2 regions of the Cupriavidus sp. Agwp_2 genome follow, and region 2 is predicted to be linked to the other one. Evidence: predicted binding sites of a transcription regulator. Region 2 holds the regulator's gene; the other holds the start of a gene.
The links. Region 2 encodes sigma-54, which starts transcription at its own class of promoters, with help from an activator protein. Its sites were predicted from a motif close to TGGCANGNAANCTGCTTT; they were not measured.

Region 1: the regulator sigma-54 is predicted to act here: its motif matches at 2,574-2,591, upstream of LPA45_RS05430 (circularly permuted type 2 ATP-grasp protein).

Annotation. Positions count from the first base shown of each region.
Region 1 covers NZ_CP088083.1:1,162,989-1,172,139, forward strand. The annotation lists gene edd (phosphogluconate dehydratase) at 1-1,864, shown strand, start outside; gene LPA45_RS05425 (gluconokinase) at 2,015-2,500, shown strand; gene LPA45_RS05430 (circularly permuted type 2 ATP-grasp protein) at 2,814-4,289, shown strand; gene LPA45_RS05435 (alpha-E domain-containing protein) at 4,357-5,310, shown strand; gene LPA45_RS05440 (transglutaminase family protein) at 5,367-6,212, shown strand; gene LPA45_RS05445 (peptidase) at 6,343-7,164, shown strand; gene LPA45_RS05450 (alpha/beta fold hydrolase) at 7,179-7,985, shown strand; gene LPA45_RS05455 (CTP synthase) at 8,148-9,151, shown strand, end outside.
Region 2 covers NZ_CP088083.1:355,127-364,277, reverse strand. The annotation lists gene lptB (LPS export ABC transporter ATP-binding protein) at 1-794, shown strand, start outside; gene LPA45_RS01730 (RNA polymerase factor sigma-54) at 950-2,428, shown strand; gene hpf (ribosome hibernation-promoting factor, HPF/YfiA family) at 2,477-2,827, shown strand; gene ptsN (PTS IIA-like nitrogen regulatory protein PtsN) at 3,198-3,653, shown strand; gene hprK (HPr(Ser) kinase/phosphatase) at 3,734-4,705, shown strand; gene LPA45_RS01710 (PsiF family protein) at 4,883-5,215, shown strand; gene rapZ (RNase adapter RapZ) at 5,337-6,221, shown strand; gene LPA45_RS01700 (LON peptidase substrate-binding domain-containing protein) at 6,331-6,999, shown strand; gene mutY (A/G-specific adenine glycosylase) at 7,018-8,190, opposite strand; gene LPA45_RS01690 (dynamin family protein) at 8,371-9,151, opposite strand, start outside.

The DNA.
Region 1 (9,151 bases), 810 kb from region 2:
CGTCACCGAACGCATCGTTGGCCGCAGCCGCGCCAGCCGTGCCGCCTACCTGGCGCGCTGCGAGCGTGCGCAAGCCGAGTTGGGGCCGCTGCGCGGCATGTCATGCGCCAACCTGGCGCACGGCTTTGCGGCGCTGCCAGCCAACGACAAGTTGAAGCTGCGCGTCGACCATGCGCCCAATCTAGGCATCGTCACCGCGTACAACGACATGCTGTCGGCCCACCAGCCCTATGAGCGCTATCCCGGCGTGATCCGGGAAGCCGCGCGCGCAGTAGGGGCCGTGGCGCAGGTGGCGGGCGGCGTGCCGGCGATGTGCGATGGCATCACGCAGGGCAATGCCGGCATGGAGCTGTCGCTGTTCTCGCGCGATGCGATTGCCATGGGCACGGCTATCGCGCTGTCGCACAACACCTTCGACGCGGCGCTGATGCTGGGCGTGTGCGACAAGATCGTCCCCGGCCTGCTGATGGGCGCGCTGCAGTTCGGCCACCTGCCGGTGGTGTTCGTGCCCGCGGGGCCGATGGCGACCGGGCTGTCCAACAAGGAAAAGGCGCGCGTGCGCCAGCTCTATGCCACCGGGCAGGTCGGCCGCGATGCGCTGCTCGAGGCCGAATGCCAGGCCTATCACGGCGCCGGCACCTGCACCTTCTACGGCACCGCCAACAGCAACCAGTTCCTGATGGAAATCATGGGCCTGCACCTGCCCGGCGCGGCCTTCGTCCACCCGGACAGCGGCCTGCGCGACGCGCTGACGGCCGCGGCGGCCCAGCGCGCGGTCGCGCTGAGCGCGCGCGGCAGCGAATACCTGCCGCTGGCGCGCATCGTCGACGAGCGCGCGGTGGCCAACGCCATGGTCGGCCTGCTGGCGACGGGCGGCTCGACCAACCACACCATTCACCTGGTGGCGATGGCGCGCGCCGCGGGCATCATCATCGACTGGGACGACTTCGACCACCTGTCGCGCGTCACGCCGCTGCTGGCGCGGGTGTACCCGAACGGCTCCGCCGACGTGAACCACTTCCATGCCGCCGGCGGCGCCGGGCTGATCATCCGCGAGCTGCTGCAGGCGGGGCTGCTGCATGAGGACGTGCAGACCGTCGCGGGCCCGGGCCTGGCGCGATACACGCAGGAGCCGGTGATGAGCGATGGCGTGCTGCAATGGCGTGATGGCGCGACGGCAAGCGGCGACGCCCAGGTCGTTGCCAGCGCGGCGGCGCCGTTCTCGCCCGAAGGCGGGCTGCGGCTGATGCAGGGCAACCTGGGCCGCGGTGTGATCAAGGTCTCGGCCGTGGCGCCCGAGCACCGCGTGGTCGAGGCGCCGGTGCGCGTCTTCGATGCGCAGGAGGCGCTGCAGGCGGCGTTCGAGGCCGGCGAACTGAACGGCGACCTCATCGCCGTGGTCCGCTTCCAGGGGCCGAACGCCAATGGCATGCCCGAGCTGCACCGCCTGACACCGGTGCTGGGCGCGCTGCAGGACGCCGGCCACAAGGTGGCGCTGGTGACCGACGGCCGCATGTCGGGCGCGTCGGGCAAGGTGCCGGCGGTGATCCACGTCGGCCCTGAAGCACTGGCCGGCGGCGCGCTGGCCCGCGTGCGCGACGGCGACCGCATCCGCGTCGACGCGGTGGCCGGCGTGCTGCAATGGCTGGGCGACGAGGGCGAGTTCGCGGCGCGCGAGCCGGCGGCGGCACCGGCCGACGATTTCGCCCGGTTCAGCCTCGGACGAGGGCTGTTCGGCTCGTTCCGGCGCCACGCGCGCATCGCGGAAGAGGGGGGCAGCGCACTCGACCTGTCCGAAGCGGATGCTGGCGCCGCCCCAGCCGCATCCGCCACTGCCGTCGCGGTGCAAACCGTCGCACAATAGTCTCACGCATTCCCGTCGTTGGCCGCCGGCGCGGGGACGACGGGAGCGGCCCGCAGGCAATGACCACGGCCGCGACCCCATCCGAAAGCAAGTCAGCAAGACAGCAAGACAGCAAGATAGCAAGACGATACCAAGACCGACGGAGCAGACATGATCTATATCCTGATGGGCGTTTCCGGCAGCGGCAAGACCACGGTCGGCCAGCTGCTGGCGCAGCGCCTGGGCTGCGGCTTCCATGACGCGGACGAATTCCACAGCGAGGCCAACAAGGCCAAGATGCATGCGGGCATTCCGCTGACTGACGAAGACCGCTGGCCCTGGCTGGCGGCGATGCGCGCCGCCATCGACGCGGCGCGCGCCGAAGGCCGGACCCACGTGTTCACCTGCTCGGCCCTGCGCCAGGCGTACCGCGACCGGCTGACGCCGCCCGACGGCGGCGTGACCTTCGTCCACATGAAGGGCGATGCCGCACTGATCGCCGGGCGCCTGTCCGCCCGCACCGACCATTTCTTCAATCCCGAGCTGCTGCAGAGCCAGTTCGATACGTTGGAGGTGCCCCGCGACGCGGTGGAACTCGATATCCGCCAGCCGCCCGAAGTGCTGGTGGACACCATCCTGCAGTCTGGCGCCCGCTGAACCTTCCGCCCGCGCTCGTCCGTTCTATCCCCTGACGGCCGCCAGCTCCGCTGGCGGCCGTTTTTGCGTGCGCTGGCAGACATCTTGCTAGTTCACTTTCCGTGCCGGCTGCGGTCCACCAGCTTGCGGCTTTCGCCGGTACAGGTATGCTGAAAGGGCCAGTGACTCGACAGCATCGTCGCGCCAATGCCATTGGAGACCATCCCGGGCACCGCGCGGCGGGCTTGTGGCAGGACAGCCAGGTCAAACCAGGGCGGCCGGATGCGGGGCAGTGGCAGCATCCGAACGCCCACTACATGGAGGAGCGGCCATCATGGCGGGGCGGTTTTTCGACGAGATGCTGGACTGGCGCGCCGACGGGGCGCCCACGGTCATCCAGGCAGGGCAATCATTGCCCGACGGGGCGGTACGCCCGCACTACCGGCATTTCTCTGACTGGCTGGCGCGGCAGTCTGGCAGCACCATGGACAACAAGCGTGCCGAGGCAGACCTGATCTTCCGGCGCGTGGGCATTACCTTTGCCGTCTATGGCGACAAGGACGAGGCCAACAGCGGCACCGAGCGAACCATCCCGTTCGACGTGATCCCCCGCATCTTCCCGGCCAGCGAATGGGCGCTGCTGGAAAAAGGCCTGCGCCAGCGCGTCGCAGCGCTGAACCGGTTCATCCACGACATCTACCACGGCCAGGACATCATCCGCGCGGGCGTGATCCCGCCCGACCAGATCTACAACAACGCCCAGTACCGGCCCGAGATGCTCGGCGTCAACGTGCCGCACGACATCTACGCGCATGTCGCCGGCATCGACGTGGTGCGTGCCGGCGAGGGCGAGTTCTACGTGCTGGAAGACAACCTGCGCGTGCCTTCCGGCGTGTCGTACATGCTGGAAAACCGCAAGATGATGATGCGGCTGTTCCCGGACCTGTTCGCGCGCAACCGCGTCGCGCCGGTGGCGCACTATCCGGACCTGCTGCTCGACATGCTGCGCGGCGTGTCACCGCAGGCGATCGCCGATCCCACCGTGGTGGTGCTGACCCCGGGCATGTACAACTCGGCGTACTTCGAGCACGCGTTCCTGGCGCAGCAGATGGGCGTCGAGCTGGTCGAAGGCAGCGACCTGTTCGTCGAGGACGACCACCTGTTCATGCGCACCACGCAGGGGCCGCAGCGCATCGACGTGATCTACCGGCGCGTCGACGACGACTTCCTCGACCCGCTGGTGTTCCGGCACGATTCCGCGCTCGGCGCGGCCGGGTTGCTGTCGGTCTACCGTGCCGGCAACGTGACCATCTGCAATGCGATCGGCACCGGCGTGGCGGACGACAAGTCGATCTATCCGTACGTGCCCGACATGATCCGCTTTTACCTCGGCGAGGAGGTCATCCTCAATAACGTACCCACGTACATGTGCCGGCGTCCGGATGACCTGCAGTACGTGCTCGATCATATGGGCGAGCTGGTGGTCAAGGAAACCCACGGCGCCGGCGGCTACGGCATGCTGGTGGGGCCAGCCGCGACGCGCGCCGAGATCGATGCCTTCCGCGAGGTGGTCAAGGCCAGGCCCGAGCAGTACATCGCGCAGCCGACGCTGGCGCTGTCGACCTGCCCGACCTATGTGGAGTCGGGCATCGCCCCGCGCCATATCGACCTGCGCCCATTCGTGCTGTCGGGCAAGGAAGTGCGCATGGTGCCCGGCGGGCTGACGCGCGTGGCGCTGCGCGAGGGCTCGCTGGTGGTCAATTCCTCGCAAGGGGGCGGCACCAAGGACACCTGGGTGCTCGAACGATGACGACGACAGCCCCTCACGCGATCAACACCGCGATCAAGACTGCCGCTGCCTTGCCAGGAGAGCCCACATGCTGAGCCGTACCGCCGACCACCTGTTCTGGATGGCCCGCTACACCGAACGCGCGGAAAACACCGCGCGCATGCTCGACGTCAACTACCAGACCTCGCTGCTGCCGCAATCGGCCGAGGTGGCAGAGCAGGGCTGGTGGGCCATGCTGGATATCTCGGAGCTGACGCACGCCTTCGACCACAAGTACGGCCTGCTGTCGCGCGACGACGTGATCGATTTCATGGTCCGCGACATGACCAATGTGTCATCGATCATGAGTTGCCTGCGCGCGGCGCGCGAAAACGCGCGCGCGGTGCGCGGCTCACTGACCACCGAAGTCTGGGAGACCGTGAACACCACCTGGCTCGACGTGCAGCGCATGATCGCCGACGGCGTGCTCAGGGAAGACCCGTCGCGCTTCTTCGAGTGGGTCAAGTTCCGTTCGCACCTGGCGCGCGGCGTCCAGTTCGGCACCATGCTCAAGGACGATGCCTTTCACTTCATGCGGCTCGGCACCTTCCTGGAGCGCGCCGACAATACCGCGCGGATCCTCGACGTCAAGTTCCAGGCCTCCGGCAGGGATGACAGCGATCCCAACCGCGAGCAGAACGACTTCTACCACTGGGCCGCGGTGCTTCGCTCGGTGTCCGGGTTCGAGGTCTACCGCAAGGTCTACCGCGCGGTGGTCACGCCGCAGCGCGTGGCCGAACTGCTGGTGCTGCGCCCTGACATGCCGCGCTCGCTGGTGTCGAGCATGGACGAGGTGGTGACGATCCTGGCCATGGTGCGCAACCAGCAGTCGGCAGAGACCGAGCGGCAGGCTGGTAAACTCCACGCCGACCTGAAGTACGCGCGCATCGACGACATCTTTGCCGTCGGCCTGCACGCGTACCTGACCAGCTTCCTGGAGCGCATCGGCGATCTCGGCAATGGCATCAGCCGGGACTTCCTGGTGCCGCTGCAGGCGGTCTGACATGGGCACGCCGGCGGCGACCATGTGCTGCCGGCGCCACACCGTGCCCTGATACCGTGAAATACAAGATCAACCACCATACTGTCTACCGCTATGCCGAGCCGGTGCGCCGCAGCGTGCACGAGCTGCGGCTCGAGCCGCGCTCGGGTCCGCTGCAGACGGTGCACAACTGGCAGCTGAGCACGCCCGGCAACCCGTCCGCGGCGCGCGACGGCTTCGGCAACATCGTGCACAACTTCACCGTCTCCGGCCCGTCGGACACTATCGCCATCGAAGCCAGCGGCGAGGTGGAGGTTCTGCCGCCGCATGGCGACCTCGACCGCGACGGCCACCATGCCTTCTGCGATGTGCCGCCGGCCGGGGAATCGCGCGTGTCGCCGCTGTACTTCCTCGGCAGCACGCCGCTGACCACGGCGCCGCGCGAGATGCAGGCCTTCGCCGCGCCGTTCCTGGCTTCGGGCCATGAAATTCCCGCGTTGCTGGCACTGGCCCAGGCCATCGGCGAACGCGTGCGTTACAAGCCCAATACCACCGATGTCGGGACTTCCGCCGCCGAGGCTTTCGGCCTGGGTAGTGGCGTGTGCCAGGACCAGGCGCAGGTGATGGTGGCGGCGTGCCGCGCGCTCGGCGTCCCGGCACGCTATGTGAGCGGCTACTTCTACGATCCCGCCGCCACTGACCTGGCCAGCCATGCGTGGGCCGACGTTTGCCTGGATCCGCAACGCGAGATCTGGTGCAGTATCGACATCACCCACGGCTGCCTCACCGACGAGCGCCATGTCCGCCTCGCCGTGGGGCGCGACTACCAGTCCGCCGCACCGGTCCGGGGCATCCTGGAGGGCGGTGCCGGGGAGACGCTCGAAGTCAATGTCGTAATCACGCCGCTTGCCGACCCGGTCTAGCTCCGGCCGCCTCAATTAGGTGCCGCATTCCAGAACCGGCACCGATAGGCGGCAGCGGCGCTAGAATCCGTTAATGCAGGCCTCCGGCCGGCCACTCCCGGCCGTCCAACAAGAACACCAGAACAAGACCATGACGTACTGTGTAGCCATGCGGCTGGATGCCGGCCTGGTATTCCTGTCCGATTCCCGCACCAACGCCGGGGTGGACGCCATCTCGACGGCGCGCAAGATGACGGTGTTCGAAGAACCCGGCGACCGCGTGATGGTGCTGATGACCGCCGGCAACCTCGCCATCAGCCAGTCTGTGCGCCAGATCCTGGCCGAAAACCATGACGACAAGCGCTCCCTGTGGAATGCGCGTGACATGTTTGAAGCCGCCTCCATCGTGGGCGACGCGGTGCGCCAGGTACATAAGCGCGACGCGCACGCGCTGCGCGATGCCGGCATCGAATTCAATGTCAGCCTGATCTTCGGCGGCCAGGTCCGGGGCGAGCGGCAGCGGCTGTTCAATATCTATGCCGCTGGCAACTTCGTCGAAGCCACGCCGGAAAACTGTTATTTCCAGATCGGCGAGGCCAAGTACGGCAAGCCGATCATCGACCGCGTCGTGCATCCTTCGCTGCCCCTGGCCGAGGGCGCAAAATGCGCGCTGATCTCGATGGATTCGACGCTGAAGTCGAATATTTCAGTGGGATTGCCTCTGGACCTGCTGGTCTACGAGGCCGATTCGCTGCGCGTGACGCGCTTCGTCAACATCGACGAGCGCAACGCCTATTTCCGCATGATTCGCGATACCTGGGGCCACCGGCTGCGCCAGGTGTTCGGCGAGATCCACAACCCGGAGTGGGATGTGACCCAGCAGCCCGACTTCCCGCTGGCGCGTGGCGCGGAGGGCGACTGCTGGGGGCAGCCCGTGCGCGCCAGGCGCAATCCCTCCCGTACCCAGGAATGAGGGGCGGGGCGGCGATGCGCGAGATCATTCATTTTTCCCATGCCAACGGCTTCCCGGTCACCACGTACCGCAAGCTGTTTGGCGAACTGGACGGCGAGTTCGAATTCCGCGCCGTTGACCGCTACGGCCACCGGCCGCAGTTCCCGGTCACGCGCGGCTGGCCGCATCTGGTGGAAGAGTTGCTCGAGGAAGTGGGGCGCCAGTACCGCGAGCCGGTCTGGCTGGTGGGCCATTCGCTGGGCGGTTTCCTGTCGATGATGGCGGCGCTGCGCCGGCCCGAATGGGTGCGTGGCGTGGTGATGCTGGATTCGCCGATCATTGCTGGCTGGCGGGCCTCGCTGCTGAAGACGGCGCAGGTGCTCGGCATGGATGAAAAGCCCGGTCCGGCGGCGGTGACCAGGAACCGGCGCACGCACTGGCCCGACGCCGAGGCCGTATGGCAGCATTTCCGCAGCAAGCCGAACTTCGCCGTGTGGGATCAAGAGGTGCTGCGCGACTATGCGCTGCATGGCACCGAGCCCACCGGCAAGGCCGACGAGCGGCGCTTGCGCTTCGACCGCGAGGTCGAATACTGGATCTACCGCACGCTGCCGACCAGCCTGGGACGCAAGCTCAGGCGGGGCGCGCCAGTGCCGGTCGGCTTCGTCGCCGGTACGCGATCACGCGAGGTGCGGCAGTGCGGCCTCGCGGCCACCCGCAAGCTGGTGGGCGAAAACCTGCGTTTTATCGAGGGCGGCCATTTGTACCCGATGGAGCGGCCCCAGGAGACGGCGCAACTGGTGCGCGACCTGATCGGCGCGATGCGCCGCGACGGGCGCTGAACGGGTATGCGGCGCATGCGCCGCAGCGCTAGCCCGGGGACGTCGGAACGCCCCGGCAGGCCACGCGCGAACCGGCGCTGGCGGGTCGGGTTGTCACAATTTCCGGGTCGGCGCAGAACGGGCTCTCATGTATAATCCCGATTTCCCCGGCAAGCTCGGTTTATGACCAAATTCGTCTTCGTCACCGGTGGCGTCGTCTCTTCTCTCGGCAAGGGCATCGCTGCTGCCTCGCTCGCGGCCATTCTTGAGTCGCGCGGCCTCAAAGTCACCCTCCTCAAGCTAGATCCCTACATCAACGTCGATCCCGGCACGATGAGCCCCTTCCAGCATGGCGAGGTGTTTGTCACGGAAGACGGTGCGGAAACCGACCTCGATCTCGGCCACTACGAGCGTTTCGTCTCGGCCAAGATGCGCAAGTCGAACAACTTCACCACCGGCCAGATCTACGAATCGGTGATCCGCAAGGAGCGCCGCGGCGAATACCTCGGCAAGACCGTGCAGGTGATCCCGCATATCACCAACGAGATCCAGGCCTTCATCGAGAAGGGCGCTGCCGCCTCGCACGACGGCAAGGCCGACGTGGCGCTGGTGGAAATCGGCGGTACCGTGGGTGACATCGAATCGCTGCCGTTCCTGGAAGCCGCGCGCCAGATGAGCCTGCGCATGGGCCGCAACCACGCTGCCTTCGTGCACCTGACGCTGGTGCCGTTCATTGCCAGCGCCGGCGAGCTGAAGACCAAGCCGACCCAGCACTCGGTGCAGAAGCTGCGTGAAATCGGCATTTCGCCGACCGCGCTGCTGTGCCGCGCCGACCGCCCGATCCCGGACGACGAGCGCGCCAAGATTTCGCTGTTCGCCAATATCCCCCAAGACGCCGTGATCTCGGTGTGGGATGCGGACAGCATCTACAAGATCCCGCAGATGCTCAACGAGCAGGGCCTCGACCGCCTGATCTGCGAGGAACTGCGCCTGGATCCGCGGCCGGCCGACCTGTCGATGTGGCAGAAGCTGGTCAACGCCCAGGAAAATCCCGAGCACGAAATCACCATCGGCATGGTCGGCAAGTATGTCGACCTGACCGAGTCGTACAAGTCGCTGATCGAGGCGCTGCGCCACGCCGGCATGCACACCGCCACGCGCGTCAACATCGAGTACATCGATTCCGA
Region 2 (9,151 bases):
ATACCGCCACCATCGCCGAAAAGCCTTCCGTCCAAGCCACGGCCGTCCTCGAAGGCGGCAGCACGCTGGTCGTGCGCCACCTGAAAAAGCGCTACGGCTCGCGCACCGTGGTCAAGGATGTCTCGCTGGACGTGAAGAGTGGCGAAGTGGTCGGCCTGCTCGGCCCCAACGGCGCGGGCAAGACCACCTCGTTCTACATGATCGTGGGGCTGGTGAACCTGGACGAGGGCGATATCGTGCTCGACGGCGACCATATCAGCGGCCTGCCGATCCACGAGCGCGCGCGCATGGGCCTGTCCTACCTGCCGCAGGAAGCGTCGGTCTTCCGCAAGCTCAACGTCGAGGAGAACATCCGCGCGGTGCTGGAACTGCAGGTGGAGAACGGCAAGCCGCTGGCCAAGGCCGAGATCGAACGCAGGCTCGACGCGCTGCTCGACGACCTGCAGATCGCGCACCTGCGCAACAACCCGGCGCTGTCGCTGTCCGGCGGCGAACGCCGCCGCGTGGAAATCGCGCGCGCGCTGGCATCGTCGCCGCGCTTCATCCTGCTGGACGAACCGTTCGCCGGCGTGGATCCGATCGCAGTGGGCGAAATCCAGCGCATCGTGAGCTTCCTGAAGGCGCGCAATATCGGCGTGCTGATCACCGACCACAACGTGCGCGAGACCCTCGGCATCTGCGACCACGCCTACATCATCAGCGAAGGCACGGTGCTGGCCGCGGGCCAGCCCGAGGAGATCATCGCCAACGAATCGGTGCGGCGCGTCTACCTGGGCGAGAACTTCCGCATGTGATGTACTGGCCTGCCCGCTGCGGCAGGCCATTGATTCTCCCTGCTTTCGGCCCCATGATCTGCATATGGGCCAGCCCACTGCCGGCGTCGATCAAGCCGCGACATCGATAGCAATTTCCGTTCCAACAACGGAAAGATGCGCATAAAATAGGTCGCATGAAACCGTCGCTACAGCTCCGCCTCTCCCAGCACCTGGCACTGACGCCGCAACTGCAGCAGTCGATCAGGCTGTTGCAGCTGTCGACGCTGGAACTGCAGCAGGAAGTCGAACAGGCGCTCACGGAAAACCCGCTGCTCGAACGCGAGAACGACTGGATCGAAAGCCCGCTGCGCGTGGCTGCCGATGGTTCGGTCAACTTGCAGAGCGCGCCGGCCCCGGCACCAGCCGAACCGCAAGGCAACGGCGAGGCGCGCGCCGATGGCGCGGGCGACGACGACAGCTACGGCGACAGCAACAGCGGCGATGACTATGGCGGCGACTGGAGCCTGGACGACTTCGCGCGCCGCCCGCAAGGCGACGAAGACGAGAAGACGCCGATGCAGCTGCGCGAGGCCGAGCCCACGCTGCGCGAATACCTGATGGAACAGCTGACGCCGCTGAAGATTTCGGTGCGCGACAAGGGCCTTGCCATCTTCCTGATCGAATCACTCGACGACGACGGCTACCTCAGCGCCTCACTCGAAGAAATCTGCGCAGAACTGCCCGAAGAACTCGAGTTCGAGATCGACGAAGTGCAGGCCATGCTGACGCTGCTGCAGAGCTTCGACCCGCCTGGCGTGGGCGCGCGCAATGCCGCCGAGTGCCTCGGCCTGCAGTTGCGCCGGCTGAAGCACCCGCAGCGCGAGCTGGCGCTGAACATCGTGCATAACCACCTGGAACTGCTGGCAGTGCGCGACTACACGCGACTGAAGAAAGCGCTGCAGGTAGACGAGCCAGCACTCAAGGCCGCGCACGAATTGATCCGCTCGCTGGCACCTTACCCCGGCCACGCGTATAGCCGCCCCGAAGCCGACTTCGTCGTGCCCGATGTGTTCGTGCGCAAGAGCGGCGGCGGCTGGATCGCGCAACTCAATCCGGATGTGATGCCGAGGCTGCGCATCAACGACATGTACGCGCAGATCCTGCGCGGCGCGAAGGGAGAGTCAGGTACCGCTGGCCTGCAGCAGAAGCTGCAGGAGGCACGCTGGCTGATCAAGAATATCCAGCAAAGGTTCGACACGATCCTGCGTGTCTCGCAGGCCATTGTCGAGCGTCAAAAGAACTTTTTCACGCACGGCGAAATCGCCATGCGCCCCTTGGTTTTGCGGGAGATTGCCGATACACTGGGATTACACGAGTCAACCATCTCCCGGGTGACGACCAATAAATACATGGCAACGCCGATGGGTACTTTCGAACTGAAGTACTTCTTCGGGAGCCACGTGTCCACCGAAACCGGTGGCGCGGCTTCATCAACGGCCATCCGCGCCTTGATCAAGCAACTGATAGGAGCCGAAGACCCGAGGAATCCCCTTTCCGACAGTCGCATCGCCGAACTGCTGGGTGAGCAAGGCTTCGTTGTCGCACGCCGCACCGTTGCCAAATATCGCGAAGCCCTGAAGATCCCCGCAGTGAATCTCCGCAAGTCTTTGTAGCCGAGCCCACCGCCTGCCTGGTGAGGCTCTTTCAGAAGGAGAAGCGCTATGAACTTCAAGATCAGTGGACACCACCTGGACATCACGCCGCCGTTGCGTGAGTACGTGGAAACGAAGCTGGAGCGAATCGTCAGGCATTTCGATCAGGTCATTGGCGTTAGCGTGCTGCTCTCTGTCGACAACCACAAGGAAAAGGACCGTCGGCAATACGCGGAAATCAATCTACATCTCAGGGGCAAGGACATCTTCGTTGAAGCGCATCATGAAGACCTGTATGCAGCGATCGACGCACTCGTCGACAAGCTAGACCGTCAGGTACTCCGCTACAAGGACCGCGTGCAGGGCCACGACCGCGAAGCGGTCAAGTACCAGATGGCCGCAGCGCAGATGCAGCAATGACCGTGCCCGGTGGCCCCACAGAGGGCTGCTGAATCAAGACAAAACAGGCAAGCCGCGCATTTGCGCGGCTTTTTTGCGCCTGCAGCGCTGTGGCGCGTGCGCAAACGCCTGTCACCCGTTTGAGGCGGAGTGTTCGCAACGGCCGCAGCAAGGTGTATGCTGCGCCATACATGCAGCGCCGCATTCTGCCCCGCGCCCGGTTACGGTGCGGACCCACACGGGCGCAGCGCTGCGGTGCACAATCACAGGGAGGCCGCTGCTCTATAATGGCCGGACGCCTCGGCGCTGCCGGTGATCCGCTGCCTCTGAGCCATCCACTGCCCGGCGGAACGGCGGATCCGCCCGCTAACTGAAATCCTGCGCATCGCCCATGAATCGTTTGGCCAAATTGCTGCCACCCGGCAACATCACCCTCGACGTCAGCGTCACCAGCAAGAAGCGTGTGTTCGAGCAGGCCGGGCTCCTCTTCGAGAACAACCATGGCGTGGCGCGCGCCATCGTGACGGACAACCTGTTTGCGCGCGAGTCGCTGGGCTCCACCGGGCTCGGCGCCGGCGTGGCGATTCCGCACGGCCGCATCAAGGGCCTGAAGCAGCCGCTGGCCGCCTTCATGCGCTTGGCCGAGCCGATCCCGTTTGAATCGCCTGACGGCAAGCCGGTGTCGCTGCTGATTTTCCTGCTGGTGCCGGAACAGGCCACGCAGCAACACCTGGAAATCCTGTCCGAGATCGCGCAGCTGCTGTCAGACCGCGACATGCGCGAAGGGCTGGCGACCTTGCCAACTTCCGAAGCTGTGCACCAGCTGCTGACCGAATGGCACCCCTGATCCCCTGATCTGTCCCGAACGGGCCGGCACAGACCGGACAGGCGCAGCGCCTGGCACACCGCCCCACACGTCATACCCGCATGGAACTCACCGGCGTCACTTCCCAGTCCATCTTCGACGACAACGCAGCCGACCTCAAACTCTCGTGGGTGGCCGGCCTGGAAGGTGCGGACCGCGCCTTCGACGTGGAATTCGCCCGCGAAGCCACCTCTGCCGCGGACCTGGTTGGCCACCTGAACCTGATCCACCCCAACCGCATCCAGGTGCTCGGCAAGCCCGAAATCACCTACTACCAGCGGCTGGACGACGATATCCGCAAGCGCCAGATGGGCGAGCTGATCCTGCTGGAGCCGCCTTTCCTGGTGGTGGCCGATGGCATGGAGCCGCCGCCGGACCTGGAACTGCGCTGCACGCGCTCGTCGACGCCGCTCTTCACCACGCCGGTGTCGTCGGCCGCGGTGATTGACCACCTGCGCCTGTACCTGTCGCGCATCTCCGCGCCGCGCGTGACCATGCACGGGGTGTTTCTCGACATCCTCGGCATGGGCGTGCTGATCATGGGCGAATCGGGCCTGGGCAAGAGCGAACTGGGCCTGGAACTGATATCGCGCGGACACGGCCTGGTGGCCGACGACGCGGTTGACTTCGTACGCCTGGGGCCGGACTTCATCGAGGGCCGGTGCCCGCCGCTGCTGCAGAACCTGCTAGAAGTGCGCGGCCTGGGCCTGCTCGACATCAAGACCATCTTCGGCGAGACCGCGGTGCGCCGGAAGATGAAGATCAAGCTGGTGGTGCAGCTGGTGCGCCGCAACGACGGCGAGTTCGAGCGCCTGCCGCTCGATTCGCAATACCTCGACGTGCTGGGCCTGCCGATCCACATGGTCAAGATCCAGGTGGCGGCCGGGCGAAACCTCGCCGTGCTGGTCGAGGCCGCGGTGCGCAACACCATCCTGCGCCTGCGTGGCATCGACACGCTGCGCGATTTCATGGACCGCCAGCGCGCCGCGATGCAGGCCGATGCGGTCTCGCGCGGCCAGGGCCGCCTGCTCTGAGCGCCGGGGCCATCAGCGCTCCGTTTTCAATTGCTTACAACGGCGGCGACCACCGCCGTCAACGCGCTAGGGACGTCTTCCGTTTTGTGCTGTAATGGGCATCGAGCCCATTACAAGGCCGCCGCCAGCCCCTGACACCGTGCGGCCACGATGTTTTCCACACCAAGGAGAGCAAGCATGAAGAAACTGATCGCGATGTGCGCGCTGGTCACCCCGCTGCTGGCATCCGTGGCCTTCGCCCAGTCGGCGTCGGCACCGGCCGCCCCGGCCAAGGACGCCGCCAAGGCGCCCACCGCGCAGCAGGAAAAGATGAAGACCTGCAATGCGCAGGCCGGCGACAAGAAGGGGGACGATCGCAAGGCGTTCATGAAGGAGTGCCTGTCGGCCAAATCGGACGCCACGCCCAAGACCCAGCAGGAAAAGATGTCAGCCTGCAGCAAGGAAGGCAAGGGTAAGAAGGGCGACGAATACAAGGCGTACATGAAGGAGTGCCTGTCGAAGGCGGCCTGAGGTACGACCCCGGAAGGAACCACGGCATGGCGAACCGCGAGGTTCGCCATTGTTGTTTGCGGGTCCGCCGTCATCCTGCTGTCATGACGCGGCCATCACCTGATGCTATGCTTCAGTTGCTATGCGCATCATTCTCATCACCGGCATTTCCGGTTCCGGCAAGTCCGTCGCACTGAACGTCCTCGAAGATGCAGGCTATTACTGCGTGGACAACCTGCCGGCGCAGTTCATCCCGGAACTGACACGCTACCTTTCCAGCCAGGGCTACACGCACCTGGGCGTCGCCACCGACATCCGCAGCCGCGAGTCGCTCGACCAGTTGCCCGACACCGTGCGCGCGCTCGCCGGCGAGCACCAGGTCGAGGTGGTGTTCCTGACAGCGAGCACCGATGCACTGGTGCAGCGTTATTCCGAGACGCGGCGGCGCCATCCGCTGTCGATCCGTACCGCCGACCAGGAGGGCCCTGGTGGTGAACCGGCGCTCAGCGACACGGCGCTGATGGAAGCGATCGAGATGGAGCGCGAACTGCTGAGTCCGCTGGCCGAGGCCGCGCACCGCATCGATACGAGCAATGTGCGCACCAATACGCTGCGCAGCTGGATCAAGGAACTGATCCGCGACGACAGCGAGCGCCTGACGCTGCTGTTCGAGTCCTTCGGCTTCAAGCACGGCGTGCCCAGCGATGCCGACATGGTGTTCGACGTGCGTTCGCTGCCCAATCCCTACTACGACCTGGCGCTGCGCCCGCTGACCGGGCGTGACACGCCGGTGATAGATTTTTTGCAGGCGCAGCCGATGGTGCTGGCAATGGCCGAGGATATCCGCGCCTATGTGGAAAAGTGGCTGCCGAGTTTCATTGCCGACAACCGCAGCTACCTGACCGTCGCCATCGGGTGTACCGGCGGCCAACATCGCTCGGTCTATATTGCGGAAAGGCTCGCCAACTATTTCCGCGCGCATGGTAATGTGCTGGTGAGACACCGAGAGCTCGCGCCGGCGGGCTGACGCCAAGCGTGCGGGCCTGCGGGCATCGGCGGCGCGGCGTACGGTCCGGCGGCGCGCCGTTGCTGCATTCTGGCATCCCCTTGCATCCCCTTATGCACGCTGGCACCGCATGTCTTCCACTGACCTTTACCGCCCCACCTCGTCCGCCGGGTCCGACCCCGAGCCGCAGACGCTAGACAACCTCCCGCTGTTCCCGCTGCACACCGTGCTCTTTCCCGGTGGCCGGCTGCCGTTGCGCGTATTCGAGGCGCGCTATGTCGACATGGTGCGCAACTGCCTGCGCGACAGCACCCCGTTCGGCGCCTGCCTGATCGAGAGCGGCGACGAAGTGGCGCAGCCCGGCAAGGCAACCGTGCCGGAGATGGTGGGCTGCCTGGCCGAGATCGTCGACTGCAACATGGAGCAGCTCGGCGTGCTGCTGATCCGCGCGCGCGGGCGCGAGCGCTTCCACATCATCAGCCACGAGACCCGCGACGACGGCCTGCTGGTGGCGCGTGCGGAGGTGCTGCCCGCCGATATCATCGACTGCAAGCTCGAACTGCTGGGCGAATGCCTGGATGCGCTGCGCCGCATCGTGACGCGGCTGCATGCCGAGCAACCCGACCGGATGCCGTTCGACGAGCCTTACCTGTGGGACGATCCCAGCTGGGTCGCCAACCGGTTGTGCGAATTGCTGCCGGTGCCGCTGAAGGCCAAGCAGATGCTGATGGCGCTGCCCGATGCGGGCATGCGCATCGAGATCGTGCACCGCTACATGCGGCAGAACCACATCGTCTGACCCGCGCCGCGGTCCCCTTCAGAACAGGCCGCCGCGGGCCTGGTCCTCCAGCAGCCTGCGCACCGGCGCGGGCGTTCCCAGCGCGTCGAGATCGTCGAGCGAGAGCCAGCGTTGCCCGGCTTCCGTGACGCTGTCCTGCACCATCAAATCACCTGCGCCCACATCGACGCGAATCGCGCGGATCAACAGGCGGAAGTGCGTGAAGACATGGGTCAGCTCACCCGCCATCGCGGCGCGCACGGGCTTGCCGTAGGCGCGGGCGTAGTCGAGCGCGGCCATTTCGGCGGCTTCCGCATCGAAAGGCACGGTGTCGACCGGCATTTCAGGCAGGCTCCACAGGCCGCCCCAGATGCCGCTATCGGGGCGCAGCCGCAACAGCACTTCACGCTCGCGCCGCAGCATCAGCATCACCGTGCTGCGCTCGGGAATCGCGGCGCGCGGCTTTGGCGTGGGCAGCACGCCGGTCAGCCCTTCGCGGCGCGCCGCGCAGTCGGCGGACAGCGGGCAGGCGCCGGCATCGGCCAGGCACGCCGGCTTGCCGCGCGAGCAGACCGTCGCGCCCAGGTCCATCAGCCCTTGCGTATAGGCGACCATGTCGTCGGCCTGGCGCGGGCCCGCTGCGGGCAGTGCAATCTCGGCCAGCTGCCACATGCGCGTCTCCACCGCGCGCTCGCCCGGATGGCCATGGATGCCGAAGCAGCGCGCAAACACGCGCTTGACGTTGCCGTCGAGGATCGGCGAGCGCACGCCGGCGCTGAATGCGGCGATCGCCGCCGCGGTCGAGCGGCCGATACCGGGGAGCGTGGCCAGCACCGCGGGATCGGTTGGGAAAACGCCGCCGTGCTCGCTGACCAACTGCATCGCGCAGCGGTGCAGGTTGCGCGCGCGCGAATAGTAGCCGAGGCCGGCCCACAGCGCCATCACCTGGTCTGCGGGCGCGGCGGCAAGTGCCTGCACCGTCGGCAATGCGGCGACAAAGCGCTGGAAATATTCGATCACCGCGCTGACCTGGGTCTGCTGCAGCATGATTTCCGACAGCCAGATGCGGTAGGCGTCGCGCGTGTTCTGCCACGGCAGGTCGTGCCGGCCGTGGACGCGTTGCCAGTTGACGATCCGTGCGCCGAAATCGGGGGGCACGTGGATGTCGTCGGGAATGGCGGCGGTGGCGCGGGGGGTGGACTTGCGGGGCATGGGGTACGGCTTGTGGTGTGGGCTGGTGTTGACGACCGACGTTGCATCATTTCTGGGGGATGCGAACGTTGTCAGCAAAAAAAATGCGCCGCTATGCGCGGCGCTACATGATATACCGGCCAGGAAAGCCGAATCCCGTCAGCCGAATCCCGTCAGCCGAATCCCGTCAACCGCTTCCCGTCACGCCACCGCCAGGCTCGCTTCCTCCGCCCCGGCCGCCGGCCGCAGCAACCGCAGCGCAAACCCTTCGATCTTGCCGCTGCGCTCATCCAGCCCGTTCAGCACTTCCTCAAGCTGCGCGATACGGCTTTCCAGCGTATCGGTCGCCTCATGGATGCGCTCGATCGAATCGACGCGCCGGCGCAGCTGCTTCTGGTGCTCGCGCACCTGCGCTTCCAGCGGCGTCATCACCGACTTGAGCCAGACCTCGATATCGCGGTTCAGGTCGCGGAAATTCTCCAGCACGCGGCTGGCCATGGTGCTGAACGCGTTCTCCACCAGCTGCGGCCGCGAACGCGTCAGCATGCTGACCGTGCCGAAGTGCGCATGCACCAGCCGCAGAGTTTCCTGCAGCTCGGCGACGTAGCGCTCGGCGGTGAACTGCATCGGCGCGGGCAGCGTGAAGCCATGCTCGGCATTGAAGCGCCGGTACATGCTTTCGATCAGCTGGTGCAGCTGGCCGATCTTGTTATCCGCATCGGTCACCAGCGCGGTGAGCTGGGCGAACAGCGCATCCATGTCCTCGCGCAGGCCGCGCGAGAAGAAGCGCTCCTTCATCTGCTCGCGCGCGGTACGCATGGTCCTGCGCACGTCGCGCAGCTGCAGGCTCTTGATGATGTCGGCGCTGTGGCGGCCGAACACCAGCCGCAGCGCCTGGAACTTGCTGATGCTCTGCTCGAACTCCTCCTTCTCGCCCTGCACGCGCATCAGCATGTGCTTGACCATCGCGTGGTTCTTGCCG